DNA from 3 places in the Micromonospora maris AB-18-032 genome. Region 3 is predicted to be linked to each of the others. Evidence: riboswitches for the same ligand, from Rfam matches in the RefSeq annotation. Region 3 holds a riboswitch; each other region holds the start of a gene.
What was found. Region 3 has a riboswitch for S-adenosylmethionine ahead of VAB18032_RS17780 (ABC transporter substrate-binding protein). Riboswitches for the same ligand answer to the same signal wherever they lie in the genome.
Positions count from the first base shown of each region.

Region 1: it holds a riboswitch for S-adenosylmethionine, as region 3 does, so the genes downstream of both, VAB18032_RS11685 (aminotransferase class V-fold PLP-dependent enzyme) here and VAB18032_RS17780 (ABC transporter substrate-binding protein) in region 3, are expected to answer to the same signal.
Region 2: it holds a riboswitch for S-adenosylmethionine, as region 3 does, so the genes downstream of both, thrC (threonine synthase) here and VAB18032_RS17780 (ABC transporter substrate-binding protein) in region 3, are expected to answer to the same signal.

Region 1 is NC_015434.1:2,556,440-2,566,370, forward strand. Features, by position in the region: gene VAB18032_RS11660 (TauD/TfdA dioxygenase family protein) at 1-322, opposite strand, end outside; gene VAB18032_RS11665 (ABC transporter ATP-binding protein) at 319-1,089, opposite strand; gene VAB18032_RS11670 (taurine ABC transporter substrate-binding protein) at 1,076-2,098, opposite strand; gene VAB18032_RS11675 (ABC transporter permease) at 2,109-2,975, opposite strand; gene VAB18032_RS31660 (hypothetical protein) at 3,328-3,627, opposite strand; SAM riboswitch class IV at 4,008-4,128, shown strand; gene VAB18032_RS11685 (aminotransferase class V-fold PLP-dependent enzyme) at 4,177-5,412, shown strand; gene VAB18032_RS11690 (TetR/AcrR family transcriptional regulator) at 5,592-6,185, opposite strand; gene VAB18032_RS11695 (zinc-binding dehydrogenase) at 6,276-7,184, shown strand; gene VAB18032_RS11700 (thioesterase II family protein) at 7,083-7,979, opposite strand; gene ssuE (NADPH-dependent FMN reductase) at 8,104-8,682, shown strand; gene VAB18032_RS11710 (ferredoxin) at 8,683-8,925, opposite strand; gene VAB18032_RS11715 (cytochrome P450) at 8,897-9,931, opposite strand, start outside.
Region 2 is NC_015434.1:6,161,829-6,171,759, forward strand. Features, by position in the region: gene VAB18032_RS27330 (GNAT family N-acetyltransferase) at 1-855, opposite strand, end outside; gene thrC (threonine synthase) at 1,160-2,446, opposite strand; SAM riboswitch class I at 2,456-2,591, opposite strand; gene VAB18032_RS27340 (DoxX family protein) at 2,773-3,222, opposite strand; gene VAB18032_RS27345 (DUF4232 domain-containing protein) at 3,486-4,193, shown strand; gene VAB18032_RS27350 (ABC transporter permease) at 4,267-5,184, opposite strand; gene VAB18032_RS27355 (alpha/beta fold hydrolase) at 5,184-8,048, opposite strand; gene VAB18032_RS27360 (hypothetical protein) at 8,420-9,592, shown strand; gene VAB18032_RS27365 (sensor histidine kinase) at 9,579-9,931, shown strand, end outside.
Region 3 is NC_015434.1:4,015,664-4,025,594, forward strand. Features, by position in the region: gene VAB18032_RS17745 (urease accessory protein UreD) at 1-363, opposite strand, end outside; gene ureG (urease accessory protein UreG) at 363-1,118, opposite strand; gene VAB18032_RS17755 (urease accessory protein UreF) at 1,108-1,812, opposite strand; gene VAB18032_RS17760 (urease subunit alpha) at 1,812-3,515, opposite strand; gene VAB18032_RS17765 (urease subunit beta) at 3,512-3,841, opposite strand; gene VAB18032_RS17770 (urease subunit gamma) at 3,838-4,140, opposite strand; SAM riboswitch class IV at 4,552-4,664, shown strand; gene VAB18032_RS17780 (ABC transporter substrate-binding protein) at 4,948-5,808, shown strand; gene VAB18032_RS17785 (amino acid ABC transporter permease) at 5,844-6,626, shown strand; gene VAB18032_RS17790 (amino acid ABC transporter ATP-binding protein) at 6,623-7,354, shown strand; gene VAB18032_RS17795 (hypothetical protein) at 7,419-7,928, opposite strand; gene VAB18032_RS17800 (ATP-binding protein) at 8,068-9,931, opposite strand, start outside.

The sequences.
Region 1 (9,931 bases), 1.5 Mb from region 3:
TCATGAAGGTGACGTCGGTATGCCAGACGTCGGCGAAGCCGTTGTCCGTGCTGTCGAGGGCGTAGATCTCGGGGTGTGCGTCATCGACGCCGCCGACCACGGGGTGGGATGCTGTCAGTTCTCCGATTCTGCGTCCCAGACGCACCTGGCCATCGTCGTCGAGGCGCTGATCGCGCAGGAAGAGCACCTTGCGGTCGACCAGCGCGGCGCGCAGCGCCGTGACCTCCTCGTCGCTGGCGATGGCCAGGTCCAGACCGTGGACCAGAGCGCCAAAGTGTGGTCCCAGCGGTTCGAGGTCGAGCGGGGTGTGAACCGTGGTCATGCGGATGCTCCTTCGCTTCGGACGGCGTGTCCGATCTCGGCGCGCAGGGCGGCGTAGTCGGGCAGGCCTCGCAGGTCGTCCGGGGTGATGCCGGTGCGAGGTAGGTGGATGGGCAGGTCCAGGACGATCCGGCCGGGGCGAGGGCTGAGCACCACGACCCGGCTGCCGAGAAAGACTGCCTCGTCCACACTGTGGGTGACGAAGATCGAGGTGCGCCCGGGCGCGGTGCTGACCGAGCGAAGGTCTTCCTGGAGGCGCTCGCGGGTGAGCGCGTCGAGCGCTGCGAACGGTTCGTCGAGGAGCAGCAGTGGGCGGTCGGCGGCGAGGGCCCGGGCGATGGCGACTCGCTGCTGCTGACCGCCGGAGATCTGCCAGGTGCGGCGCTTTGCCACGTCGTGCAGCCCGACCCGGTTGAGGAGCGCGTCGACGCCATCGGTGGGCTGCCCGGCGTACCGCAGTGCCAACTCGATGTTGCCGCCGACGGTTTTCCACGGGAAGAGCCGGGGCTGCTGAAAAACCAGGCCGGCGCTGCGCCCTGGGATCGGTGGTACGCCGTCGGTCAGGACCGTGCCGGTGGTGGGCTGCTCGAAGCCGGCGATCAGCCGCAGCAGTGTGCTCTTGCCGCACCCGGACGCGCCGACCAGGACGAGGAACTCGCCCGGCGGCACTGTCAGGTCGATGGGACCGAGGGCGACGACTTCGCCGTATCTGTGCTCGACGTCGGTGACGGTGATCGCCGCGGTGTGGCCGGATTCAGCCGAGGGCATCGGGCAGTCCTACGGTATAGATCGCTGCCTGTACGGTCGCCAGGTCTGGCACAGCGTCGATCTTCTGCTGGTCCTTGAGGAACTGTGCGGCGCTGACGAGATTGTCAGCGAGTTTGCCCTTGGCCGCGGAGGTGCCCAGCCATTCGGGGCTGGCCAGGTCCTCGGGCTTGAGGAAGACGCCCTGCGAGAGTTGCCGCTGCGCTTCCTCCGGGCTGAGGTTGAGTTCGGCGCCGACCGACTTCGCTGCCGCGGCGGGGTCGTCGTGGATCAGGTTCAGGGCCTGGGACTGGGCCTTGCGCCAGGCGTCGACTGCGGCAGGGTGCGCCTCAACGAAGTCCGTGGCGACGACGCCGAGGTCCAGTGTGGGCTTGCCGGCGGTGGCGAGTTCGCGACTGGTGATCAGCACCGTACCGGTCTTGCGGAGTTCATCCAGTGATGGCAACCAGGAGTAGGCCGCGTCCAGGTCGCCCCGGGTCCAGGCGGCCTGGATGTCCTGGGGCTCCAGGTCGACGATGGTGAGCTCTGATTCCTTGACGCCGGCTCGATCCAGGGCGGCCAGCAGGCTGTAGTGGGCGGTGGAGGCGAAGGGGGTCCCTACCTTCTTGCCGCGCAGGCCGGTGATGTCGGTGACGCCGGCGCCGTTGCGGGCCACCAACGCCTCGTTGTCGCCGGCCACGTCGAGGACGAAGGCGACCTGATACGGAATGTTCAGCGGCGCGGAGAGACCGCGCGCCACCGGACTCGACCCGATCGCCGCGATGTCGACGCTGCCGGCGACGAAGGCGGTGTTGATGCTCGCGCCGGAGTCGAACTTGGTCCAGGTGATCTGGTAGTCGGGTAGCGCATTCTCAAGCAGTCTCTGGTTCTTCACGATGAGGTCGCCGCTGGGGAAGGCCTGGTAGGCGATCCGGATGGTCTTGCGGCCCGGATCGCCGCCGCTGGCGGCACCGTCGCCGCAGGCACTCAACAGCAGGGACACGGCTGCCAGCAGACCGAGTGTCTTGCGCATCTGTTGTCTCCTAGATCTGGCCCCGCCACGGGATGAGCCGGTTTTCGGCGGTCCGTAGCAGGGCGTCGATGATGAGGCCGGACAGGCCAATGGCGAAGAGGCCGAGAATGACGACGTCGGTCTGGGAGTAGCGCTGGGCGTCGCGGACCATGCCACCGATGCCGGGTACGCCGTTGATCGTCTCGGCGGCGACCACCGAGGAGTACGCGACCCCCACCGCGATCCGGATGCCGGTGAATATCTCCGGTAATGCGTGGGGGAGCACCACGTCGCGGATCACGTGAACACGACCGGCGCCCAGCGCCCGCGCGGCCTCGACCAGACCGGTCGGTGCGGAGTGGACGGCTGCGGCGGTCGCGACCGCCACGGGCGGCAACGCGGCGATGGAGAGCAACCAGAGCTTGGGCGTCTCGTCGATGCCGAACCAGATGATGAAGAGGCTGAAGTAGGCAAGCGGCGGAAGGGCGCGGACGAAGGTGACGACCGGTTCGATCACTACCCGGAACCCGCTGACAGTTCCCATCACGACACCGAGGAGCACCCCACCGGCGATGCCGATGATGGAGCCGATCAGGATGCGCCGCAGGCTGACGCCGAGGTGTTCGATGAGCAGATGCCCGCTGTAGCCGCGGATGCCGTCGTGGGTGGTCGACGTCTGGACCAGTTGGTGCCACACCGCGCCGGGTGAGGGGATGAAGGTCGGATTGCCGGTGGTCCGGGCGGCGACTTCCCAGAGCCCGTAGAGCACGACGAGGGCGAGGAGCCGAAGCAGGATCCGACGGCGGCGCCAGCCACGGGGTGCCAGAGCCCTCCGGGCGGCCGTCGATGCACCGATCGAGGTTTCCGCGGTGGGTGACGCGGAGACTGTGGTGGTCACCCACTTTTCCTATAGTGAAAGTAGGTAATGGGCAAGCGGAGATCACAGGGCGGGACGGCCGGCTGCGTACCCACGCTGTTTCGTAGTCATGGACCACGTCGGCCTTTGGCTGTCCCGCCCAGCTGTTGTCGATGCCGAGGAGCGTGTCAGGGCGGGTGGCGAAGACCCCCTGAGCGTGGTGGCCGCCCGGTCGGCGAGAGAGGTGCTCGTTCTCCGGCGCGTGTAGCCCGTGGGGGGACTCCTGGCCGCGCTCCTCCGACTCGAGCATCCGAGCGACGTCGTCCAGGGCGAGACCGAGGCTGGTGAGGCGGCTGATGTGCAGCGCGAGAATGAGATGACGGGCGATTATCGGTCAGGGAAATGCCGAAACGTGGTTGGTGAAGGTTGTGGCGACAACCAACGACCCGCCGGCCGTCGAGGTCGCGGCCGGCGTCACGATAGACGCAAGAACGTGCCACCTGTTCGGAAGCCCAGCGACCAGGATGCCGATCATCGCGCCAACGAACACGGGCACCAGAATGAAGATGACCAGATGTTCCGCCACGTCGACAACAAGGAATGCTGCCGCCGAAGAAGGGGCGTCCGGCTCGTCTCGGATGACGAAGTAGGACGGTGCGCCGAGCCGCCTGCGTTCCTGCCAGTGGCTTTCCATTGCTACCGCAAAGTGCGGCACACACCGTGCTGCGCAGGCATAACCTGGCACCGCGGGCCGCTCGACTGGCGTATGCGATCCCCGACGGCACGCTGGTCTCGATCGACCGGGGCGCCGAGCGCCCGCTATCCACGATGAAACTGGCATTGTCGTCGTGACCGCCTGGACCGACACGGCGATAACAACCATCCATGTGACGTCAGTGGGAACAAAGGACACTCGACTATGGTCACGTTCGATGTGCGCGCCAGGCAGATGTGCACGCCGGAGTGGCTTATCACTGCCGTGCGGCGCGCGGCAGCTATCTGTACCTGCACCGGGTCGGATAGTGCGCGAAGCGTACTGGCGGCAAGGCCGGTCCGTATGGCAATATCGGCGGCGGTCATGAGTGTCAGCGTCAAGGCCCCGGCCTGCTGGCCGGCAACCCTCGTGCGTCCGCGGTGGGGTGCCTCCGGGTGAGGACCAGGCCGCCGGCGTCCGCCGGAGAGGCAAGCGCGGACCCGTGCGGGTCCACCGTCATGAAGGACCAGTGTGCCCACGATCGCTCCTGTGGTGCTCGGCGCGGATCTGCCTGTCCGTCTCTCCGACGGCACCACCGTCACGTACGCCAACCTCGACTACGCCGCTACCGCACCGTGCCTCGCTGCCGCCGCCGATGCGGTCAATGAACTCCTGCCCTGGTACGCCAGTGTGCATCGGGGTGCCGGCGCGGCGTCACGTCGCTGCACCCTGGCGTACGAGCAGTCCCGCCAGACCGTGGCGGATTTCCTCGACATCCGGCCCGACGACCACGTGATCTTCACCCGGAACACCACCGACGCGATGAACCTGCTCGCCCGGGCACTGCCATCCCACACCACCGTGGTGACCTGGGCGGGCGAGCACCATGCGAACCTCTTGCCCTGGCCGCGGGTGCACTGCCTGCCGGTGCCCGCGGACCTGCCGGCGGTGGTGTCCGGGCTCACCCGCGCACTGGCCGACCTGCGCAGCGCCGGCCCCGTGCTGGTAGCGGTCACCGGCGCGTCCAACGTCACCGGAGAGGTCTGGCCGATAGCCGAACTCGCCGAGATCGCGCACCGGCACGGCGCGCGGATCGCCGTCGACGCCGCCCAGTTGGCCCCGCACCGTCCGGTCTCCATGACCGACGCCGGCATCGACTACCTGGCGCTGTCCGGGCACAAGCTGTACGCGCCGTTCGGCGCAGGAGTGTTGGCCGGCCGGGCCGACTGGCTCGACGCCGCCGCCCCGTATCTCGCCGGCGGCGGGGCCACCAGGCACGTCGGTGACGAGGCGGCCGAGGTGCAGTGGCATGTTGGTCCCGCTCGGCATGAGGCCGGCACACCGAATTTGCTGGGCGCGGTCGCGCTCGCCGCCGCCTGCGCCACGCTCGCCGCCTCGCCGGCCGTGCTGGCGCACGAACAGGATCTGCTGAAGCGGTTGCGCGACGGGCTCGCGGCCTTGCCCGGGGTGGCAGAGCTGCGGACGTTCGACGTCGGTCACGACCGGGTCGGCATCGTCAGCTTCGCCGTCGCCGAGCAGCGAGCAACGGAGGTCGCCCACCGGCTCGCCGCTGATCACGGTATCGGCGTGCGCGACGGGTTGTTCTGCGCCCACCCGCTCGCCCGGAAACTGCTGACCGACGCGGCCGAGCGGCTCGGCTGCCCGACCGACAGGTACGCGATCCGGGCCAGCATCGGCATCGGTACGACCGTCGCGCACGTCGACCGGCTTCTGCGCGGGTTGCGGGAGATCGTGACGTCGAGTCGGGCGGCAGCGCGTCGCTGAACCGGCGAGCCTTCTATCAGGGGGCGTGCCGGCTCCGATGACCTCGAAAGGGGGCAGTTGGTAGAGATCGCGGGCGTCGGCCCACAGGTTCGCAAAAGCCGGTCAAGCCCCGTTCACTGATCTTGCCGAGCGGATTGTCGAGCAGGTCGGACCGGGCGGGCGTGGGCCACAACCACTCGTTACGGGCCCGGGCGGCATGATCGCTCGGGCCCGGGTGGCAGCAGGCACCGTGCGAGTGCCCTTACGGCTGCGCGGAGCCGGTCGCCGCCGCCGTCGGCGATGGTTCGGCGGACCAGTTCGGCGTCGAATGCCCCGAGCAGGACGTGGGCGACGTATCCGGCGTCGAGGTCCGGGCGGAGTTGCCCGACGAGCTGGCGCAGGTGTTCGTGCCAGCGTCGGTAGGTGGGGTCGTCGTGCCGTCCGGCGGCGCAGGCCATTGCGTGGGCGGCGAGGAGGGTCGCGTTGGTCGCGGCGAGGTCGGCCAGTGCATCGAGGAAGGCCAGGAGCCGGTCCCCGGGCGGTGCTCCGGGCCCCAGCGGTGGTGGACCGTGGCTGATCTGCTCTCCGATTCGCGTCGCGCGTTCGGCGAGGAGTTCCCGGAACAGGCCGGACCGGCTGCCGAAGCGGCGGAAGACGGTGCCTTTGCCGACGCCCGCCCGGGCGGCGATCGAGTCGACGGAGATCGGCATAGCTTCGCGGTACGTCAATAGATCCTCGGTGGCGCGCAGGATCATCGCCCGGTTGCGGGCCGCGTCGGCGCGTTCAGTCGTCATGGCATTTCCCCAGAAAATTGGACGAGTCGGACTTACGGTAGCGGGGACAACCGGGCCGCTGGTCCGGATCGTGTTTCTGGAGGTCGTACCGTGCAAGCCCTGATCGCCGCCCCCGACACCGCCGAGGGACACCGCTTGGCCGAGGTGCCCGAGCCGGTCCCGACGCCCGGCCAGTTGCTCGTCGAGGTGAGACAGTCCTCGGTGAACTTCGGCGAGGCCCGCTTCCGTGCCGGGATGCCCGCCGGCACGGTGCTCGGTTACGACGCCGCGGGTTACGTCGTGCGGGCCGCCGAGGACGGCAGCGGTCCGGCCGTCGGCGACCGGGTGGTCGCCTTCGGTCCGGGAACGTGGGCCGAACGTGCCGTCTTCGACGTCGACAGCGTGGCGCGGATCCCCGACGGGCTCGATCTCGCCGCCACGGCGGCCCTGCCGATGGTGGGCCTCACCGCCCTGCGGACCCTGCGAGGCGCCGGCCCACTGCTGGGCCGTCGGGTGCTGGTCACCGGCGCGTCCGGAGGCGTCGGACGGCTGGCGGTTCAACTCGCCCGCCTCGGCGGAGCCACGGTGGTGGCGTCGGTCGGCTCGCCGGCGCGGGGGGAGGGGCTGCGCGACCTGGGCGCAGCCGAGGTGGTGGTCGGGCTGGACGACGTCCGCGAGCCGGTCGACGTGGTGGTGGAGACAGTCGGTGGTGACCACCTCACCCGCGCGTGGTCGCTGCTCAAGCCGGGCGGGATCTGCCAGAGCATCGGCTGGGCGTCGGGTGCGGCGGCCGTCTTCGCGCCCAACTCGACCTTCGCATTGGGCGAACCCCGGCGTCTGCAGTCCTTCGGTGACACCTCCCGCCCCGGAGCCGACCTGGCTACCCTCCTGGCCTTCGTGGCCGCCGGGGACATCTCCCTACCGGTCGGCTGGCGGGACTCCTGGAAGCGCGTCGACGACGCGATCGAGGCGCTGCTCGGCCGCCGCGTGGCCGGCAAGGCGGTCCTCGACATCGACTGACGCCCCACCGTCGGGCCTGCCGCCCGGCAGCGAGGTCAGCTCGCCCAGGCAGGCCGCGATGTCCGCCCGGAGCCGATCGCCCGACCGGAGGTGGAACAGGTGACCGCCGGGCAGCACCCGCAGCCGGAACGACGACGAGGTGTACGCCGCCCACCCGACCGCGTCGGCGCGCCCCACCAGCGGATCGGAGTCGCCGACGTAGGCGCGCACCGGCACCGGCACCGGATCGGGCCCGGTCGGAGGCTGGGAGTGCAGGGCCGCGAGGTCGCCGCGCAGCAGCCGGACCGCCGTCCGCACCCACGCGGGATACCGGCGTACCACCTCGGACATGCCCCCGATGCGCACCAGCAGGTCGGCGACCTCGTCGTCGGACAGCGCCGACACCGCGAGCGGTGGCCCGCAGCGCGGGTCCGGGTAGCCGCCGACGAACAACGCCACCGGCGGTCGTCCCCGCTCGACCTGCCGTCGGGCCACCGCGGCGGCCAGGGCCGCACCCATGCTGTGTCCATAGAGAGCGTACGGACGTTCCAGTGACGGCTCGACAGCGTCCACGACGGCGTCGAGCAGACGGCCGAAATCGGTGATGGGCGCCTCCCGCACGCGGTTCTCCCGGCCGGGCAGCTGCACCGGGTAGACCGCGACCCGTGGCTGCAACGCCTCCGCCCAGCCGGCGAAGGTGGACGCTGCGGCGCCGGCGTGGTGGAAACAGAACAGCCGCACCCGGTCCGCCGGATCCGGCGTCCGGTCCAGGTAACCGGTCGATCGTTGCGTGCCCGCCCGCGCTGTCCGCCCCATGGGCGTCATCGTGGCTCACCCCGGTAAAGCGACACCAAGCACGCGGACGTACGTGGTTTCTCGGATGTGCGCTCACGCCGGCTGGGCGAGGATCGCAGGAACCGGCAATCACGAGAGGTCTGGCATGCCCACCGTGCTCTCCGTCTCCGGCAGCCCGTCGGCGACCTCGCGTACCGCTGGCCTGCTTCGTCACCTCGACCGGCAGTTGGTCGCCGACGGGCACGAGGTGATCCCGCTGGACGTGCGGACCCTGCCCGCGCACGTGCTGGTCGGCGCCGACCCACGCCACCCGGCGATCACCGGCGTGGCGGCGCTGGTCGCGGAGGCCGACGGGCTGGTGATCGGCACACCGATCTACAAGGCCGCCTACTCCGGCCTGTTGAAGTGCCTGTTCGACCTGCTGCCGCAGTACGCCCTGGCGGGCAAGACGGTGCTGCCGCTGGCCACCGGTGGCAGCAGGGCCCATGTGCTGGCCATCGACTACGCGCTGCGTCCCGTCCTGACCGCGATGGGCGCGGGGCACGTCCTGCCCGGCTGGTTCACCCTCGACACCGACCTGGTCGTCGGCGACGACGGCACACTTGTCGTCGCGCCGGCTGCCGCCGACGCGCTCTGCGAGGTCGTCGACCGGTTCGCGGCGGCGCTGCACCGCGCGGTGACCAGCGCGCCCCCGGACGGCACGGGGCGGCCGGGAATGCGCTGATCAGTGGGGCGGATCGGCCGTGCCGGTCACGGTGATCGCCTGGGCCGGGCACAGCGCCGCCGCCTCGGTCACCACGGACCGCAGGGAGCCGGGGAGGCTGCCGCGCAACAGCCGGACGGTGCCCTCGTCGGACTGGCCGAAGACCGTCGGGTCGGTCCGCACGCACTGCCCGGCGCCGACGCACCGTGCCGCGTCGATGTTGACGTGGACCGGGTCACCAGGTGACCGGAAGGCGTTGGACACCCTGCACACCCCCCGCCTCCTTGCCGCCCAGCTCCTCGACGGGCACCGCGAGCGCCAGCGTCGGCAGCCGCGTGAACAGACGGGACAGGGCGATCTCCAACTCGGCGCGGGCCAGGTTCGCACCGATGCACTGGTGGGGGCCGTGCCCGAAGGTCACGTGCTGGCGACCGCCACGACGAGGGTCGAAGCGGTCCGGGTCGGGGAACGGGCCCGGGTCCCGGTTGGCCGCCGAGAGAGCGACCACCACCGCGTCGCCGGCGGCGATCCGGACGCCGGCCACCTCGGTGTCGCGGGTGGCGAAGCGGGCCACGCCGTCGGCCACGGCGGTGTGCCGCAGGATCTCCTCCACCACCGCGCCGACTCGCGTCGGGTCGGCGGCGACGGCGCCGCCGTCCTGCTCCAGCAGGAGAGCCACTCCGAGCGCCAACGTGCTGGCCGTGGTCTCGTGCCCCGCCACGAGCAGCAACAGTGCCAGGTCGACCAGGTCAGGGGTCGTGACTGTGCCGGTGGCCACCTGCTCGTCGACGAGCACGTCGAGCATGTCCTCGCCGCCTCTGCCCTTCGTTTCGATCAGACCGAGCAGATAGCGCTTCAGTTGGCCGAAGGCGTCCGCGCTCTCGGCGGCCGTCGAGGTGCCCGCCGCGATGCGCCGGGACTGGTGCTCGAAGAACTCGTGGTCGGCGTACGGGACGCCGAGTAGGCGGCAGATCACGACCGACGGCACCGGGAGCGTGAAGGTCGCAACGAGGTCCACTCCGGGCCCGCGCCGAACCACCTCGTCGAGGAGGGAGTCCACGATCTCGGTGATGGCCGGCCGGAGTGTGGCCACCCGCTTGGCGGTGAAACCGGAGATGAGCATGCGCCGCTGCGCCGTGTGCTCGGGCGGGTCCATCCCGATGAAGTTGCGGACCGCGCGGGCGGCCTCGAACCGCGCGGCGAGCGCCGGGAACGCGGGGTGCTGCCGGTCGGAGGAGAAGGTCGCGGCGTCCAGCAGCACCTGCCGTGC
Region 2 (9,931 bases), 2.1 Mb from region 3:
CAGGCCGAGTCGATGCCCACGGTGCTCGGGGTCCACGATGGTGATCTGCTGGAAGGCGTGCCAGCCGGTGGATGCGCCGACGTCCAGCAACGTCCACGCGACAAGCCGCCCGGTCGCCTGATGGCGTACGCCCGCGTGGTAGCGCCGCCGGCCGCGGGCCGCCAGCGCCCGGTCGGTGCCGCGCACCCGCTCGGCGTCGATCTGCTCCGGCTCCCAGGCGAGATCACCCATCGGCGCGTCAGCAAGCAACCGACCGTCCAGGTACGCCACGTCGGCGAGGTGTTCCTCCGGCGTACCGCCCTGCCAGAACAGCAGCTCGTACCCGGCCGTCCGGGCCCGCGCCTCGGCCAGCAGCGCGTCGAGCCGCGCCTGGTCGAGGTGGCGGGTGTCGAGTCGCCGCCGCACGTCGACCAGGGCGTCCGTCGCGCCGACGGTGGTCGCGAAGGCGGTTGCCGGCGAGGGGCGGTCCGGCTGGCCGGGCAGGTGCGCGGCGCTCATCGTGCTCACCCGCACGCGTCCCCGCTCGCGCAGCACGTCGAGGCCCCGGTCGAGCAGCGCGCGCCCCACCCCCCGGCGACGGTACGCCGGATGCACGACCAGATCGGCGGAGGCGTTCTCGGTGTTGTCCAACTGCGGCAGGTCGAGCAGCAGATAGCCGACGGGCGCACCGTCTAGGTGGGCCAGCAGGTGCACCGCCACGTCGCCGGGCATCGGGTGCCGGATCATGCCGAAGAACCGTTGCCGGCAGCTGGGCAGGTCGGGCACGTCCACCGCCCAGGCGGCGGTGTCGATCTCGTACGCCTGCTCGATGGCGGTGTCGTCGCCGGCACCGAAGGGCGCGATGGTGAGGGTCATGTCGGCAGCCTGCGTGAGGGAAAGACGAACGGGCCAGCGAATTTCTCGCTGGCCCGTTCGGACGCTGGTCGGGAGGGTCGATCGCACAACGCCTCCGGCGTTGGGTCGTACAGACTGAAAGTCTACGGCGATACGCCCTCCCGCACGGAGCATCTTCCGCTGTGCGGTTCTTGCCGTCAAGTCCTCGTCGGCGTGTTTTCCGCATTTCTGAAGAAACGTGAATCCACTTCGATCACCGGCGATCCCGCTTGATCATTTACCGCTGGTCACAGCATTTCCGCTGATCATGTGCCCGATGGTCAACTCAGCCGAGCAGGCCGGCATCGCGGGCGGCCCGCAACGACGGCTTGATCCGATGGGTCGGCCCCACCTCGCCGGCCACCGCGTCGAGGGTCTTGAGCCCTTCGCCGGTGTTGAACACCACCGTCTCGGCGGTCGGATCCAACCGGCCGGACTCGACCAGCTTGCGCAGCACCGCCACGGTCACGCCACCGGCCGTCTCGGCGAAAACCCCTGTGGTACGCGCCAACAGCCGCACTCCGGCGCGGATCTCGTCGTCGTCGGCGTACTCCATCCAGCCGCCGGTGCGACGTACCGCCTCCAGCGCGTACAGACCGGCGGCCGGGTCGCCGATGTTGAGCGACTTGGCGATACCGGTCGGCTTGACCGGAGTGATGACGTCGCTGTCGGCGTGCAGGGCGGTGGCGATCGGGTTGCAGCCGGCCGACTGCGCGCCGAACACCTTCCAACCGCCCGCGGGCGCCTCGACCAGCCCGATCTCGACCAGTTCGGTGAATGCCTTGTCAATCTTGGTGAGCAGTTCACCGGAGGCCATCGGGACGACCACCTGGGCGGGAATCCGCCAACCGAGTTGTTCGGCCACCTCGTAGCCGAGCGTCTTGGAACCCTCCGCGTAGTACGGCCGGACATTGACGTTGACGAAGGCGGTGTCCTCGAACTCGTCGGTCTCCACCAGTTCACCGCAGAGCCGGTTCACGTCGTCGTAGGAGCCGTCGATGGCGACCAGTTCGCCGCCGTAGACGGCGGTGGTCACCACCTTGCCCTGTTCCAGGTCGCTGGGGATGAAGACCACCGAGGGGACGCCGACCCGGGCCGCGTGCGCGGCGACCGAGTTGGCCAGGTTGCCGGTGGAGGCGCAGGCGAACCGGGAGAAGCCGAGCGCCCGGGCGGCGGTCAGCGCCACCGACACCACGCGGTCCTTGAACGAGTGGGTGGGGTTGGCGCTGTCGTCCTTGACCCACAGCGGGGCGGTGATGCCCAACTCGGCGGCGAGCCGGTCGGCGGCGACAAGTGGGGTGAACCCCGGTTCCAGGGTGACCCGGGTGGTCGGGTCCTGACCGGCGGGCAGCAGGGCGGCGTACCGCCAGATGTTGCGCGGCCCGGCCTCGATCTGCTCCCGGGTGACGGCGGCGAGGGCAGCCGGGTCGTAGTCGACCTCCAGCGGGCCGAAACACTCGTAACAGGCGTGCTGGGCGGCGAGGGGGTAGCGGGCCGAACAGGCGCGACAGACCAGAGCGCGGGCCGGGCTGGTGGCGGTGTTGATGCCGGAGGGGGCGAGCGTCGACGTCATGTCGAAGTCCTCTCATCTTTCCCCGCATCGCACTCTGCGGCGGGGACGGAATTGGCACCTGCCCCGCCGGACGCTCAACGATGAGCGCGCGAGGTGGTTGCCGGGGCGTCGTCGGGCCGTATCCCTCAGCCCCTCTGGATGAGGTATGCAGTTGTGCTGCCGATTCTAGGCAGTAGCGCCGGGGCCGTCGCCTGACTGTCCCAGCTTGTGAGCGAGATCGCGGATTGCTCCGCAGGTCACACCCATTCCTGGATCGAGTGGCATCAGCGCCGCCGGATGACCACTCGATCCAGGTCCGAGCATGATCGCGACTCTCGCACGGAGGGTCAGGCCGGCACGGAGCTGCGTGCTTCTGCGTCGAGGGCGAGTTCCCGCCCGCCGCGCTGACCGAGCAGGTTGTCCAGCGCCCAGCTTCCCGGACCGAGGATCGCGATCAGCAGGAACGACCAGCAGAACATCACGGACAGCTCGCCGTGGTTGCGCAGCGGCAGCAGCGCCTCGGGCTGGTGGACCACGAAGTACGCGTACGCCATCGAGCCCGATGCCAGCAGCGCCGCGGGTCGGGTGAAGAGGCCGACCAGCACCAGCGCACCACAGAGCGCCTGGATCAGTGCGGCCCACCAGCCCGGCCACTGGCCGAGCGGCACAGGTTCACCGGTGCCCCGGTTACCGCCGAAGACGCCGAACAACGAGGCCAGGCCGTGACAGAGAAAGAGCAGGCCGACAACCATGCGGAACAGGGACAGTGCCGGCCCGCCGAACCGGTCGATACGCATTCGGATACCTCCGTAGTAGATCCGATGGGGGATCCAGAATGCGAGATGTATAGATTGTTGTCGATGCAATCTCTGACTGTGGGAACGCTCCCAAGCCATGCTAGCGGCTGGAACTTCCGGGCGCTGTCCCGTCACTCAGCGTCCAACCGGTTCGCGGAAGGCTCGCGCGACGGGAATCCCCTTATTGGGGCGGGTGTGCTCCTCGATCACGAATCCGGGACGTCGGGGCCACGCGCGGTATCGGGCGATGTGACGATGTCCCGATGTGCGGGATACGTAGGACAACTCCAGCAACGGCCACCAAGCGCCGGACCCGGCCGTATCGTCGGTCGGTCGGGGCGCTCGCGACGCTGGCCCTGCTCGCCGGGTGCGCCTCGACCCCCGACGCCGGCGACACCACCGCCGGCGCGACCGACGCCCCACCACCGGTCGCCACCCCGTCGACAGGTACGCCGCCGACCGCCGGCACCACCGCACCGGGCCCCTGCCCGGCCGAGGGGGTACGGATCAACTCCCTCGGGGTGAGCGCGGCGATGGGCCTGCGGGCGATGGGCCTGGAACTTGTCAACTGCGGCAGCCGCCCGTACCGGCTGCACGGCTATCCGCAGCTCCGGCTGCTGGACAGCGACGACAACCCGATCAAAGTCAGGGTGATCGCCGGGGCCAGAGGGATCACTTCGGGCTTCGACGACCCGCCCCGACCCCTGACGCTGGCGCCCGGCGAAGCCGCGGGCGCAGCGGTGCTCTGGCGCAACCTGGTCGACGACCCGACCGTGGTCGCCACCAACGCGCAGCGGCTGGAGGTCGCCCCGGCGGAGGGAGAGCCGACGCAGGAGGTCGCCGTCGAAGGGCCGATCGATCTCGGCAACACCAACCGGGTCGGCGTGAGCGCCTGGAAGAAGCAGCCCCCCACCTCGGCACTGCCGCCCGCCACCCCCCTCGCCCCGACCACGGTCCCACCGCAGCACTGACCCGCCGCGAGCTCCTGGTGCGACGACGTCCTGATACAGGGCGCACCGACCAGGAGCCTGCGGCGCGGCCGGGCTACGAGACGACGTCCTTGCGGGTGAAGCGCCAGAAGGCCAGCCCCCAGAAAGCGGTGGCGTAGCAGATCGCGGAGACGGCACCACGGACGATGTCGTCGGTCTGCACCGGTGTGGAGAGCAGCCCCAGCCAGGCAGTGCTGTAGTGGGTGGGTAGGAAGGACCGGATCGCGCCGAGCGCGGTGATCTGGTCCAGAATGCTGGACAGGATCCACAGCAGGACCGCACCACCCACCGCACCGAGTGCGGCGTCCGTGATCACCGAGAGCAGGAACGCCAGACCGGCGACGACCAGCAGCACCACCGCGAGGTAGCCGAGGACGGCGAGCAGCCGCAGCAGGCCCTCGCCCGGCTCCAACTGGGCGGCGACCGTGCTGCGCAGTGGCGACCAGCCGTACCGGAGGGTGCCGATGAGCAGGGCCGTGCCGGCGAGCAGCACCAGCGCCAACCCCGAGTAGGTCAACGCGACCAACAGCTTGATCGTCAGCAGCCGGGCCCGCGGCACCGGAATCGCCAGCAGGTAACGCAGGCTGCCCCAGCTCGCCTCACTGGCCACCGTGTCGCCGCAGAACAGCGCCACCACCACGACCAGCAGGAACGACGCGGACACGAAGATGGTGAACAGGGTGAAGTTCAACCCGCCGGAGGTGGCGAAGGAGACCAGGCTGCCGAACTCACCCCGGCCACTGTCGTCGTCCCCGGTGTCGAACTGGAAGGCGATCAGAATGATCAACGGCAGCAGCACCATGAAGCCGAGCGCCAGTTGGGTACGCCGCCGCGACGCCTGCCGCCGGAACTCCGCCGCGAACGGCAGGGTCCGCGAGGGCCGGTAACCGGCCCCGGCACCCGAGGCGGCCACCCCGGCGGCCGACGTGGGCTCGCCTCCGCCGCGCGTGGGTTCGACAGTCGATCCCGCCATCACCGGTCCCCGCTTCCCCGAGAGTTCTCCCCCACCAGGGCGAGGAAGGCGTCCTCCAGGCGGCGCCGAGGCACCACCCGGTCCACTCCGATCCCGGCCCGGACCAACTCGGCCACCACCTCGCTGCGGGCGGTGCCGTTCGTGTCGACCACCAGCTGCCCGTCGGTGTCGTCGAGCACCCGCACCCCGCCGAGATCGGCAAGCACCTCCCGGGCCGCCGCCGGATCACTCACCTCGAACAGCACGCTTGGCGAGTCACCGACGATCTCCTCGACCGGTCCGGAGGCGACGATCCGGCCCTTGTTGACCACCACGGCGTGGGTGCAGGTCTGCTCCACCTCGGCGAGCAGATGGCTGGAGACCAGCACCGCTCGCCCGTCGGTGGCGTAGCGCTGGAGCACCCGGCGCATCTCGGCGATCTGCGGCGGGTCCAGCCCGTCGGTGGGTTCGTCGAGCACCAGCAACTCGGGCAGGCCGAGCATGGCCTGGGCGATGGCCAGCCGCTGGCGCATGCCGTGGCTGTACTTGCGCACCTTGCGGTGCACCGACGAGCCGAGCCCGGCGATCTCCAACGCCTGGTCGAAGTGCGCGTCGGCCTCCGGTCGCCCGGTCGCCCGCCAGTACGCCTTCAGGTTCTCCAGCCCGGACAGGTGCGGCAGGAAGCCGGGTCCCTCGACCAGTGCGCCGATCCGCGAGAGCACCGGCGAGCCGGGGACCAGTCGGTGCCCGAAGACGTAGATCTCTCCGGCGGTCGGCTGGGTCAGCCCCATCAGCACCCGCAGGGTGGTGGTCTTGCCGGCACCGTTCGGCCCGAGCAGGCCGACCACCTGACCGGGGTGCACCTCGAAGTCCACCTCGGAGACGGCGACGAAGCCGTCGGCGTACTCCTTGCGCAGATGGCGCACGGCCAGCGGCGTGTCCGCGTACTCCGGGTGCACGGAGGTGTCCTGGCGGCGGTGCCGCAGGCGCAACAGGAGCACGAGCACGACGAGCCCGAGCACGATCGCGGCGAGCAGCCCGACCAGGATCCAGCGCCAGAGCACCGCCTCGGTGGGGATCGGCTCGGCGTCGACGGCGGGCAGGCTCACCGGGCCGGTGGCCGCGACCTGGTAGACGGTCGGCTCGACCGGGGTGGTGTACGCCTGGTCCGAGGTGGCCAGGACCAACCGGAGGCGATGCCCGGCCTCGACCCGGTGCACGATCGCCGGCAGGGTGACCGTCACCGGTGTGGCCTCGGCGACCTGGGTCGGCAGGCCGGTCAACCGGATCGGAGCGATCAGCCCACTCGGCAGGGTGGCCGCCCCTTCCGGATTGACGTCGTAGAGCTTGGCGAAGAGCACCGCCTCGCCGGTGGGCGACGCCGCGCGGATCTGCACGGTGGGCGACCCGACCACGTCGACGGCCTCGGTCAGCGGCTCGGAGTCGAACCGGGCGTGCTGGCCCGGTATGTCGGCGGCCACCCCGCTGAGCAGCGAGCTCAGCGAGCCGGCGAAGGGCACCGAGGAGATCGCCGCCGGGTTGCCGGCGGGCGGGTTGGCGACCGGCTGGGGCGGCCCGGCGAGCGCCACCTCCTGCCGGGACTGCCCGTTCAGGCCCGGGTAGTCGGTGGTGCGGTAGCCGGTCGCCACCAGTCCCCGGTCCAGCGCGTCGAAGCCGGCGATCCGGGAGAAGGTGAAGCTGTCTCCCGGCGTGGCGGCCGTTCCCGCGACGTAGTGGTCGAGCCACTGGGCGGTCAGGAACTTCACCCGGTCGGAGTCGGTACGCGGACCCGCCCCGCCGTCGTGGCCGCCGGTGAACCAGGCGACCCGCACCGGGGTGCCGTTGGCGGCGATGCCCCGGGCGTTGGCGTCGGCCTCGCCGAGTGGGAAGAGGGTGTCCGCCGCCCCCTGCACCAGCAGGGTGGGCGCCTTGATCCGGTCCAGCACCCCGGCCGGGCTGGAGCGCCGCAGCAGGTCGACGGCGGCCTGGTCGGCCTGCCCGGTGACGGCGATGCTCAGGTACGCGGCACACACGTCGGGGGCGAACCGGCCACACGCCGGGTCCGGGATGGCGGCGGTGGTCGGGGCGCCCGGTGCGGTGCCCGGCCCCTGCCCGGGTGCCGGGCTGGGCGGGCCCGGTGCCGGTGCCCCCTCCGGGGCCTCGGCGGTGTTGCCGGAGATCCCCGCCGGACCGGAGCCCACGTTCCCGCCGCCGCCGAAGAAGATGCCGGCCCAGCCGGACTTGAACACCCCACGGGTCGGTTCCCCGCCGGTGCTCTCCGGCAGGAACGCGCGGGACAGGTCGTTCCAGGTGATCATCGGGACGATCGCGTCCACCCGCTGGTCCTGGGCGGCCAGCAGCAGCGCCAGGCCGCCGCCGTAGGAGCCGCCGACGACGCCCACCCGCGGGTCACCGTCGCCGTCGGTACGGATCTCCGGCCGCGCGGCCAGCCAGTCCAGCAGGCGCTGGGCGTCGCGTACCTCGTAGTCGGGGTTGTCCAGATGGATCTGGCCCCCGCTGCGGCCGAACCCTCGCGCGGTCCAGGTCAGCACCGCGTAGCCCCGGTCGGCCAACTCCTCGGCGTCGGTACGGACCGAGTTCTTGGTGCCGCCGAAGCCGTGGGCGAGCAGCACCGCCGGCACCTTCCGGTCCGCCTCGGCGTCATTCGGCAGGTACAACGTGGTGTCCAGGTCGACCGGCTCGTTGCCGCTCGGTCCGGACGCGACGGTGAGCATCGCGGACTCGGTGCGGAAACCCGGGCGATCCGGCCAGGCGGCCCAGACCACGACGGCGGCCAGCAGGACGACGGCCACCGACACCGCGACGGCCCGGCGACCGGTGGGCAGGGCACGGCGCAGCCGCGCGGCCGAGATCGGCGATTTCATTCGCCACACGGTACGGCGCGAAACCTGTGTATTAGCTGAGTTCCGCCGTACGTCCGTTCTGTTCAGCCGAACGTCACCCGGGAGGGGGTCGACCGCACATCGTCCATCGGGCCAACCTTTGGGACGACTTCCCATTGTGGAAATTCCTACCTTCTATCGGAATCCATATGGAAGTACGTCTAATACCTCGCAAGAACAGCACCCACGGTGATCGATCCGATGAGGCTGCGTCACCTCGCGGGAAGTGACGCAAAGCCGACCCGAGAGGCCGGTACCGGACCAACGGTGTTCGATTAGTTTCCGGTCCGGCGCACGGGACCGGCTCGTCGACGCCGCTGCCGCACCTGCGCCGACCGCCCAAGGAGATCATCATGACCGTTCCCGCTCCGCGGGTCCGTCGCCGACCCCGGACCCGGGGTCGGCTGTTGCCGCTGCTGCTCAGCATCGCGCTGCTACTCCCGGTGGCGCTGCTCACCGTGCAGGCCCACCGGCTCGTCGACGCCGACCGCGAGGTCGTCGAGCGGGAACGGCTGGGGGTGGAGTACCTGCGAGCCCTCGCGCCGGTCACCGAGGCGCTTGTCAACGCGCAGAGCGCCGCCATCGCCCGCAGACCGCTGCCCCGGCAGGTCCTGGAACAGGCGATCGAACAGGTCGCGGCGGTCGACGCCCGGATCGGCGGCGAGCTACGCACCGGGGAACGGTGGGCCGGCATCCGGGCGAAGCTGGAGGCGCTGCCGGAACGCTCGCTGACGGACCCGGAGGCCGCCTTCGCCGCCTACCGCGAGGTCACCGACCTGCTGCTGGCCCTGCACACGAAGGTGCGGGAGAGCAGCGGTCTGATCCGGGACGCCGGCGCCGACTCGCACTTCCTCCAGGACGGCGTCGGCGAGGAAATGCCGGAGGCCCTGGTCGCCGCCGGGCGGCTCACCGACCTGGCCACGCTCATCGAACGGCGACCCGCCACCGACCAGCTGCGCTCCTTCGGTGAGCTGGCCGCCCACCGGGTCGCCGCCCTCCAACCCGCCAACGACCTGGTCAACAACCTTCGGGCGGTGATGGACAGCTCGGAGAGCGCCGACCTGGGCGCGAACGTGCTCAGCTCGTTCGACGCCTACCAGCGGGGAGTCGAAGCGATGGCGCTGACCTCCCAACCCGACCAGACCGGCAAGCTCGACGTGGTCCGGCTCACCGGGGCCCGACTGGAGGCGCAGGAAGCCGCCAAGCAGCTCCAGCCGGTCCTGCTCGACGAGATCGACCGACTGCTGGCCGAGCGGATCGACGAGCTGAACCGGGACAACCTGCTGGTCCTCGGCGCGGGTGGGGTCGCCGGGCTGCTGCTGATCGCGCTCGCGGTGACCAGCTGGCTGTCTCGTCCGAGGGACAACCCGGGCACCGTCGACGCGTCCGGCAACGAGCCGGAGCGTGCCGGTTCGGACCGGCCGTCCGACAGCCACTGGGAGCAGATGGCGGCGCAACGACCGCCGGTGCCGGTCGGACAGGGATCCGACCCGGATCGCTGGAGGCCCTTCGATGCTGCTCGATAGGCTTCGGATCCGGGGCAAGCTCGCCCTGTTGGTGCTCGTCCCCGTGCTCTGCATGCTCGGGCTGACCCTGCCGGTGGTCTGGGAGCGGGTCGGGGTGGCACAGCGGGCCGACGACATCGCCGGCACCGTGCAGGTCGCCAACCGGGTCGGCACCCTGCTGCAACACCTGCAACGGGAACGAATGCTCGCCGTCGGTCTGCTGCTGCGCCAGGCCGACCGCAGCGACCTGGTCCAGGAGATCGCGAAGGTGGACGACCTGGTCGCCGACCTGCGGGCGGAGCTGGGCGACGACCTGACCCCCGCGGTGACCGCCGCGCTCGACGGGGTCCGGCAACTGGC
Region 3 (9,931 bases):
GGCGTCGGCGATGTGCGCGCAGCCGGCCGCGGCGACCAGTTGCTCCGGCAGCCAGTGCAGGACGGCCTCCGCCGCGACGGTCGCCCGCAGCAGCATCCGGGAGACCGCGCCGGGGCGGCCCGGCAGCGCGATGGAGGCGGCGACCGTCTGGACGCGTACCACCGCACCCGGGCCGACCTCGACGTCGAGCCGCAGGTCGTCGCCGGCGAGCGGACCGGCCGCACCGCCGACGACGTACACCGTGACGCCACCGCCCGGGCCGGGGACCTGGCGCAGCAGCAGAGGGCTCTCGCCGCGCAGCTCGGCCAGGGTGGTGCGGCCGTGCCGGTCGGCACGGGCCACCAGCCAGGCGGTGGCCCGCATCAGGCCTGCCCGGCGGGAACCGCCGCCCGGGTGCCGGCGCTGGGCCCGGATTCGAGGCCGGTGGCGCGGTGGTGGGCCAGTTCGTGCCGGATCCACGCGGCGACCTGGGTGGCGAGGGGATCCTCGGTGATGGACTGGAACACCGTGGGCAGGCTGCCGCGCCGGGCCCGGGCGTCGCGGTCCATCACGGACAGGTCCGCGCCGACCATCGGCGCCAGATCCGTCTTGTTGATCACCAACAGGTCGGCGGCGGTCACCCCCGGACCACCCTTGCGTGGCACCTTGTCCCCGCCGGCCACGTCGACCACGAAGATCTGCCGGTCGACCAGCCCGCGGCTGAAGGTCGCGGTCAGGTTGTCGCCGCCGCTCTCGACAAGCACCAGGTCCAGCGGGCCCAGCGCCTCGGCCAGTTCGTCGACCGCGTCGAGGTTCGCGCCGATGTCGTCACGGATGGCGGTGTGCGGGCAGCAGCCGGTCTCCACCGCCCGGATCCGGGCCGGGTCGAGCACCCCGGCCCGCTTGAGGAAGTCGGCGTCCTCGGTGGTGTAGATGTCGTTGGTCACCACACCGAGACGCAGTTCGTCGGCGAACGCCCGGCACAGCGCGGCGACCAGGGCGGTCTTGCCCGAGCCGACCGGGCCACCGATGCCGACCCGCAGCGCCCGGACGGCGGTGGGCAGCGGGGCGTGCGGGTCGACCCCCGGTTCGGGGTGGGTGTGGGGAACAGACTCGTCGTGCGTGATGTCAGGACGCAAAGAGACGCACCTCCCAGGTGGCATGAGCTTCGGCGTGGATGTCGGCCAGTGGCGCGGCGGCGGCGGGCAGCCGCCGCGGTGGTAGTTCGGCGGCCCGCGCCGCGCGGGTCGCGGTCGCGTCGCAGGCGTCGGCGAGCCGCACCAGCAGGGCCTGCACCTGGTACGGATCGAGCCCGAGCAGGCGTACGGCGGCGCTTGCCGACCCGGTCACCGTGGCGTGCACGGCGACCGTGGCGACCTGTGCCGCATCGAGGCCGGCGGCGGCCCCGACCAGACCGAGCGCGAGCGGTTGGTGCGGGCCGCCCGGTGTGGCGGGCAGGTCGTCGAAGGTCGCGGCGGGCCAGATCTCCCGACCGGCCCGCAGCAGCGCACGGCCCTGCCGACGGGACACCGCCCGCTGCGCCGGCGAGGCCGTACGGGCATCCAGTTCCGCGTCGAGCTGGGCGAGCGTCAACCGTCGATCGTGGACACCATCCGATCTCGGCGGCAGGCCGGCCGCCTGGCGGGCGGCTGCCGCGAATGCCGCCGCGACCAGGCCGGCGGTGGTCAGCCGGCCGCGCAGGTACTCGTCAAGCGTGGCCAGGTCGGTCACCCGTCCGGCCGCGACGGCCGCCTCCAGACCGGACGAGTGGGCGTGCGCCCCGGCCGGGAACCGCCCGTCGGCGACCAGCAGCGCAATCGTCGTTGCGGCCATCAGAACAGGAAGTACCGCTGGGCCATGGGCAGTTCGGTCACCGGATCCGGCTCGACCACCTCGCCGTCGATGCGGACGGTGAAGGTGTCCGGGTCGACCTCGATGCGCGGCAGGGCGTTGTTCTCCGGCAGGTCCGCCTTGCCACGCGAACGCACGTCGGCCACCGGCACCACCCGGCGGCGTACGTCGAGACGCAGCCCGGCCTCCAGCGCCGCCGGGGCCACGAACGCCAGGCTGGTCACCGCCGCCGCACCGCCGTGGGCGCCGAACATCGGCCGCGGCAGCATCGGCTGCGGAGTCGGGATCGAGGCGTTCGCATCGCCCATCTGGGCGTACGCGATCATGCCGCCCTTGATGACCAGGTGCGGTCGTACGCCGAAGAAGGCCGGCTCCCAGAGCACCAGGTCGGCGAGCTTTCCCGGCTCCACCGACCCGATCTCGTGGTCGAGGCCGTTGGCCATCGCCGCGCAGATGGTGTACTTCGCCACGTACCGCCGGGCCCGGTGGTTGTCGGCGGCGCCGTCACCCGGCAGCGCCCCCACCCGGGCCTTCATCACGTGCGCGCTCTGCCAGGTGCGCAGCACGACCTCCCCGACCCGGCCCATGGCCTGCGAGTCCGAGCCGATGATGGAGATCGCCCCGAGGTCGTGCAGCAGGTCCTCGGCGGCCATGGTGGACGGCCGGATCCGGCTCTCGGCGAAGGCCAGGTCCTCCGGTACGGCCGGGTTCAGGTGGTGACAGACCATCAGCATGTCGAGGTGCTCGGCGAGGGTGTTGCGGGTGTACGGGCGGGTCGGGTTGGTCGACGACGGCAGCACGTTCGGTTCCCCGGCGACGGTGATGATGTCCGGCGCGTGCCCACCCCCGGCCCCCTCGGTGTGGTACGAGTGGATGGCCCGCCCGCCGATCGCCCGCAGCGTGTCCGCGACGAACCCGGCCTCGTTGAGGGTGTCGGTGTGGATGGACACCTGCACGCCCGAGGCGTCCGCGACCCGCAGGCAGGCGTCGATGGCGGCCGGGGTGGTGCCCCAGTCCTCGTGCAGCTTGAACCCGCCAGCCCCGGCCCGCAGCTGCTCCCACAGCGCCTCGGTGGAGACCGTGTTGCCCTTGCCGAGCAGCAGCACGTTGACCGGGAACGTGTCGAGGGCCTCGTGCATCCGGGCCAGGTGCCAGGCGTTCGGGGTGACGGTGGTGGCGCGGGTGCCCTCGGCCGGCCCGGTGCCACCGCCGACCAGGGTGGTGACCCCGCCGGCGAGGGCCTCGGTGACGATCTGCGGGCAGATGAAGTGCACGTGGGTGTCGACCGCCCCGGCGGTGAGGATGCGGCCGTTGCCGGCGATGACCTCGGTGGCCGGGCCGATCACCAGGTCGGGGTGCACCCCGTCCATGGTGTCCGGGTTGCCGGCCCGGCCCAGCGCCACGATCCGTCCGTCGCGCAGCCCCACATCGGCCTTGACCACACCCCAGTGGTCGAGCACCACAGCACCGGTGATGACGGTGTCCAGCGCGCCCTCGGCCCGGGTGGCCCGGGACTGACCCATCGACTCGCGGATCACCTTGCCGCCACCGAAGACCGCCTCGTCGCCGCCGACGCAGTGGTCGTGTTCGACCTGGATGAGCAGGTTCGTGTCGGCCAACCGGATCCGGTCACCCGTGGTCGGCCCGTACAGCGCGGCGTAGCGGTTCCGCTCGACGATGCTCATGCCGCTCCTCCCGGCTCGGCGTCCAGTGCCCCGCCGCACTCGCCGCGCAGGCCGGGCACGATCCGGGCACCGGCCAACGGCACCAGGTCGACACTGCGGCTCACCCCCGGTTCGAAACGCACCGAGGTGCCCGCCGGTACGGCCAGCCGCTGCCCCCAGGCGATGTCCCGGTCGAAGTCCAGCGCGGGGTTGGCCTCGGCGAAGTGGTAGTGCGAGCCGACCTGCACCGGCCGGTCGCCGGTGTTGACCACCAGCAGCGTGGTCACCGGCCGCCCGGCGTTGATCTCCACCGGGTCGGCGGCCAGCAGGATCTCCCCCGGGATCACGGGATCGGGTGGTGCACCGTCACCAACTTGGTGCCGTCCGGGAACGTCGCCTCCACCTGCACCTCCCCCAGCAGCTCGGGGATGCCGTCCTGGACGTCCTCGCGGGTCAGCACGGTACGGCCGGCGGACATCAGGTCGACCACGGAGCGCCCGTCGCGGGCACCTTCGAGCAGGAAGGCGGTGATCACCGCGACGGCTTCGGGATAGTTCAGGCGCAGGCCGCGTTCGCGGCGGCGCCGGGCGACGTCGGCCGCCACGTGGACGAGCAGACGATCCTGCTCATGGGGAGTGAGATACAAGGGTGGCTCCCGGTGGGTGTCCGCGCCCGTCGACCGCCGGCTGCGACGCCTCGACGCGCCGTCCCACGGTTCGGGGCTCGCCCGTCGGGTCCCGCCACGTGTGCGGGCCTCGGGAGTTCCACCCTCCCGGCCCACCTGGCGAGGCACCGACGGTGTCTTCTCGGATGCGGACCGCACCGCCCACCGCTGAGCCGACCGTAAGGGATCACGCGGATGGTGGCAATGGGCGGCCCACATCGCGGCCCAGGCTGCTCGTGTCGACCGGCCCTGGCCCGTACGTCAGCCGCCGCCCCACCGGCGGGCTCCACGTCACGGTGCGCCTACCTGCCGCACCACCGGAGATGACCAGAGCGTGAGGGCCGTCATATCGAGTGGACGCCGACCCGTCCCCTGCTGCTAGCCTCGGCCGCAGGTCATGAGTGCCAGCGTGAAGCCCCGGCTTGCTGGCCGGCAACCCTCGTCCGCGCAGGGGTGCCCCGGGTGAGGACCAGGCACCGGTGCAACCACCGGTGCAAGCGTGGCCTGGTTTCCAGGTCATCACGACCTTGAGGGAGACCCATGTCGTACCGCAGTCGATCCGCTCCCGTGGCGGCCTGCCTCGATCTGACCCAACGTCGCCACGTCGACATGATGCGGGTCTGCAGCGCCGCGTGTAGCTGACCGCGTCGCTGCCGGTCGCCGAGCCTGCGGGCCTCGGGTGACCTGATCAACTCCCCCTCTGCCATCGGTTCATCCCAGCGGTCCGTCGCACGACGGACCGTCGGTGCGGCACGTCCGTGCCCGCCGTCGTTCATCCAGGAGACACCTGTGCGAATCGTTCCTGCCCTGACCCGGGCCGCCGCTGTCGGCGTCGCCGCAGTCCTCACCGCCGTCACGCTTACCGCCTGCGGTTCGGACTCGGCCGGCGAGGCCGACAACCCGTACAACCTGCTCCAGCCGGGGGTGCTGCGGGCCGGCACGCTCACCGACGCGCCGCCGAACGTGTACCTCAAGGACGGCAAGTTCACCGGCTTCGACAACGATCTGCTGGTCGCCGCCGCCGACAAGCTCGGGCTGAAGGTCGAGTTCGTCGGCACCGACTTCTCCGGCCTGCTCGCCCAGGTCAACAACCGCAAGTTCGACATCGGCAGTTCCTCGATCACCATCACCGAGGCGCGGAAGAAGACAGTCGACTTCGGCAACGGCTACGACTTCGGCTACCTCGGTCTCAACGTGCCCGCCGGCTCGACCCTGAGCAGCTTCGACGAGCTGGCCGGCAAGCGGGTGGTGGTCGTGCAGGGCACCGTCCAGGACGACTACGCCACCACCAAGGGCCTCGACCCGGTACGGGTGCCCGACTACAACAGCGCGCTCAACCAGCTCAAGGCGGGCACCGCGGACGCCTGGATCTCCCCGGCCGAGATCGGTGAGAAGACCGCCGCCGACAGCGGCGGCAAGATCACCGTGGCGGCGAAGGAACTCAGCCCGGCCCCGACGGCGTACGCCTTCGCCAAGGGCAACGACGCGCTGCGCGAGGCGCTGAACAAGGCCCTCGACGAGGTCATCGCCGACGGCACCTGGACCCGGCTCAACGAGCAGTACTACCCGGGTCGGGCGATCCCGGCCGACTTCGCTCCCGGCAGCGGCACCGTGACCGTCCCGTCGGCGGCCCCCTCGGCCGCTTCCTGACCGGTACGACCAGCTAGCAGGGCGGAGGTTGACCCGTGGATCCGTTGCGCACCCTGTGGGAGACGTTCTTCGACTGGGAGTCGATGCGCGAGGCGCTACCCGAAATGATCACTGTCGGGTTGCCGAACACGCTGATCCTGGCGGTCACCGCCGCCCTGCTCGGCTCGGCGCTGGGCATCGTGCTGGCCGTCGCGGGCATCTCGCGAACCCGCTGGCTGCGGTGGCCGGCACGGGTCTACACCGACGTCTTCCGGGGCCTGCCGGCCGCGGCGACGATCCTGCTGATCGGGGTCGGCCTGGCCCCGCTCGGCATGCAGGTGTGGGGGCCCAACCCGTACCCGCTGGGCATCCTGGCGCTGTCGCTGATCGCGTCGGCGTACATCGGGGAGATCTTCCGCTCCGGCATCCAGTCGGTGGAGGCCACCCAGCTGGAGGCGGCCCGCGCGCTCGGCTTCTCCTGGGGCGAGGCGATGCGCCGGGTGATCATTCCGCAGGGCATCCGGCGGATCCTGCCGGCCTGGGTGAACCAGCTGATCGCCCTGATCAAGGACTCCAGCCTGGTCTACTTCCTCGGCCTGCTGGCCAGCCAGCGGGAACTGTTCCGGATCGGGCAGGACTACGCCGCCAACACCGGCAACCAGTCGGCGCTGCTGCTGGCCGGGCTCTTCTACCTGGCGCTGACGGTCCCGCTGACCCACGTCGTCAACTGGATCGACAGGCGACTGCGGCACGGCCGACCGGCCACCGGCCCGGCCGACGACGACCCCGACGACCTAGACCTGGCGCTGCCCGGCGCCGCCGGAGGGAACCAACGATGAGCGACTCGGTCAGCCTGAGCCTGCGCGACGTGCACCTGGCCTTCGGGCGTCACCAGGTGCTGCGCGGGGTGGACCTGGACGTGGCCCGGGGGGCGACCGCCTGCGTGATCGGCCCCTCCGGGTCGGGCAAGTCCACCCTGCTGCGGACCGTCAACCGGCTGCTCGAACCGGACCGCGGCGACGTGCTGCTGGACGGACGCAGTGTGCTGCGCGACGACCCGGACGCCCTGCGGCAGCGGGTCGGCATGGTCTTCCAGCAGTTCAACCTCTTCCCGCACATGAGCGTGCTCCGCAACATCACCCTCGCGCTGCGGCGCATCCGCAAGCTCGGCGAGGACGAGGCGGCAGCGGTGGCCCGCGAACACCTGGACCGGGTGGGGCTGGCCGCCAAGGCCGACGCCCGCCCGGCACACCTGTCCGGTGGCCAGCAGCAACGTGTCGCCATCGCCCGCGCACTGGCCATGCAGCCGCAGGTGATGCTCTTCGACGAGGCCACCTCGGCGCTGGATCCGGAGCTGGTCAAGGGTGTCCTGGCGTTGATGGCGGACCTGTCGGCGCAGGGCATGACCATGGTCGTGGTGACCCACGAGATGGGTTTCGCCCGGGAGGTCGCCGACACGGTCGCGTTCATGGACGCCGGGGTGGTGCTGGAGGCCGGACCGCCGGCCGCGATCTTCGAAGCGGCGCAGCACCCGCGCCTGCGCCGCTTCCTCTCCCAGGTGCTCTGATCCCAAGTGCTCTGATCCCAGGTGCTCTGATCCCAAGGTGCTCTGAGCAGCCCGGGGGCCGTCGTCACTGCCCCGTCGGCAGCTGCCCGTCGAACTCAGGGCAACGCTTCATGGTGTAGTCCGACACCGGCGGCATCGCCGTCTTGAGCCCCTCGGTGGTCTGGCCGACGCGGGCCCACGCCGCCGGGTCCTCGGGCATGCTCTTGCCGGAGGCGTCGATGACCGCGGCGTAGAACTCGCCGAGCGTCGTCACGTCGGACTTGATCTCGGCTGGTGCCGCCGCCTTCAACTCCTTCAGCCGGGTACGGGCCTGATCCAGCTCGGCCTTGCCCGCGCTCTCGGTGAACAGCGGGTCCATCGAGGTGCTGAACGCCTGCACCGCGTCGCACCAGCGGTCCCCGTCACCCGACCCGGTGTCCTTTCCGCCGCTGCCCTGGTCCGGCGCCTGCCCGCCGTCGGCCTCGCTGGTCGCGGCTGCCCCACCCGAGGCGGTGCCGTCGTCCGTTCCGCCGGCACAGCCGGTCAGCATGAGCCCGGCCGCGAGCACGACAAGCAGCCCTCGAACCCGTCCCATCGTCTTCTCCTTCGACCTGAACACGCCGACCACCCCCGTCTGCCTCCGGCATCGCCACGGTCGCGGCACCCGCCACGTCGGGTCCACCACGGTCGTGTCCGGACACCGAGCAGTCTGATCGGCGGTCTTCGGGGGCGGTTCAGGAATTGTTCAGGCGAGCCCGATCCGGTAGCGCGGCCGCGGCCGGCTCGACACCGATCTCGGCCATCCGCACGACGTACTCCTGATGGCGCCGGTTGGCCTCACCGTGCCGTCCGGCGGCCGACAGCGCGGCGATCAGGCCGAGGTGGGCCGGCTCGTCGTAACCGTCCTCGCCGACCAGCCGCAGGTACCAGCCGATCGCCGCGTCGGGCCGGTCCAGGTGCAGATACCGCCTCGCCAGCCGGCGGGTCACCTCGCGGTGCAGTGCGGACAGCAGCGCCCGGGGCCGCTGGACCGCCGCACCGACGACCTCGTCGTCGGTGCGGAGATCACCGGCGTACATGGCCACCACCGTCTCCAGTTGGCTCAGCAACCGGTCGTCGGCGGCGGTGCCGGTCGGTGGCGGGCTCGCGGTGTCGGCGACGACTGCCGCCCGGGCCGCGTCGTGGAAACGCCACGCGTCCACCACCACATGTGCCGTCCTCAGCTGCACGGTGGCCGAGTCGGTGATCAGGTAACGGTCCGCCGGATGTCGCCGACCCGGGTCGAGCACACCCCGTACGGTCGAGATCAGCACCGACAGGCGGCGCAGCGCCACCTCGGCGCGGGCCTGCGGCCACAGCGCGGCGGCCAGCGCGTCGCGGGCCACCGGTCTGCCGAGCTGCGCGGCCACCATGTGCAGCAGATCGCGCGCCTTGCGGGACTGCCAGCTGCCGACCGACACCGCCACGCCGGCCAGCCGCACCGCGAACTGGCCCAGGATCTGCACCTCCACCTCGGGCACCGGTGCCGGCCCGATCGCCGCCAACGGTCCGGCGACATGCCAGCCACCTTCCTGTACGCCGATGCGGCGCAGCCGCTCGTACGCGATCCGCTCCGCGACCAGGTCACCGGTGAGCCGGGCCTGGAGCAGGGCGTTGGTGGCGAGCGCGAACTCGTTGCCGAGCTCGGCCCAGATCGTCGCCGCCTCGACCAGGTCGGCGAGCAGCCGGCGTACCGTCCGGGGCGAGGTCGCCTCGGGGTTGGCGCGGTGGGCGGCGAGGGTGACGAGTTCCATGGCCTCGGCCAGGCCCGCCGTGTCCCGCCGGCGACCGGTCTCGGCGCGGACCTGTTCGCCGTACCGCAGGGCGGTGTGCGGGTCTCCGGAGCAGAGGGCGACCCAGCCGGCGGCCAGTTCGGCGACGGTGGGGCCGGCGGAACTGGGCAGCGACAGGGCCCGCTCGGTGTGGCGGGCCGCCGCCTGCGGGTCGTCGGCGTAGCTGAGCCGGGCGAGCCCGGCGCACGCCTCCACCAGCACCTGCGCGTTGCCGTCCGGTTCTCCCATGGCCAGCGCCGCCCGGTAGGCGGCCACCGCCTGGTGGTTCGCCCCCCGGACCCGGTGCACTCGGGCGGTGAGCGTCAGCCCGAAGGCAGCCAGCGGGGAGCCGGCCCGCTGCCACCGGGCCAGCGCCTTGTCCGCGTCGCTGCGGGCGCGATGCAGGTCACCCAGGCCGAGCCACGCTTCCGCGCGGTTGTGCAGCGCCAACGCGAGCAGCATCTGCTGGCCGAGCAGTTCGCCGAGCCGGACCGCCTCGTCGAGTTCCTCGATGGCCGGTCGGTAGTGTCCCTCCTCGACCAGCCGCGACCCGACATTGCACCGGATCCGCAGTTGCTGCCCGAAGTCGCCGGCGCGTTCGGCTGCCGCCAGGGCCTGGGCGTACGCGTGCTCGTTTCCCGCGCGGTCGCCGTCGCCGAACGCGGCCAGCGCCTGTGCCAGGTAGGCCGCCGCCACCGCCGCGTCGTCGGCGCTGCGTTCGGCGACGGCGACCGCATCGGTGGCCAACTGCCGGGTACGCGCCTGGTCGCCCTGAGCCCAGCGGGTC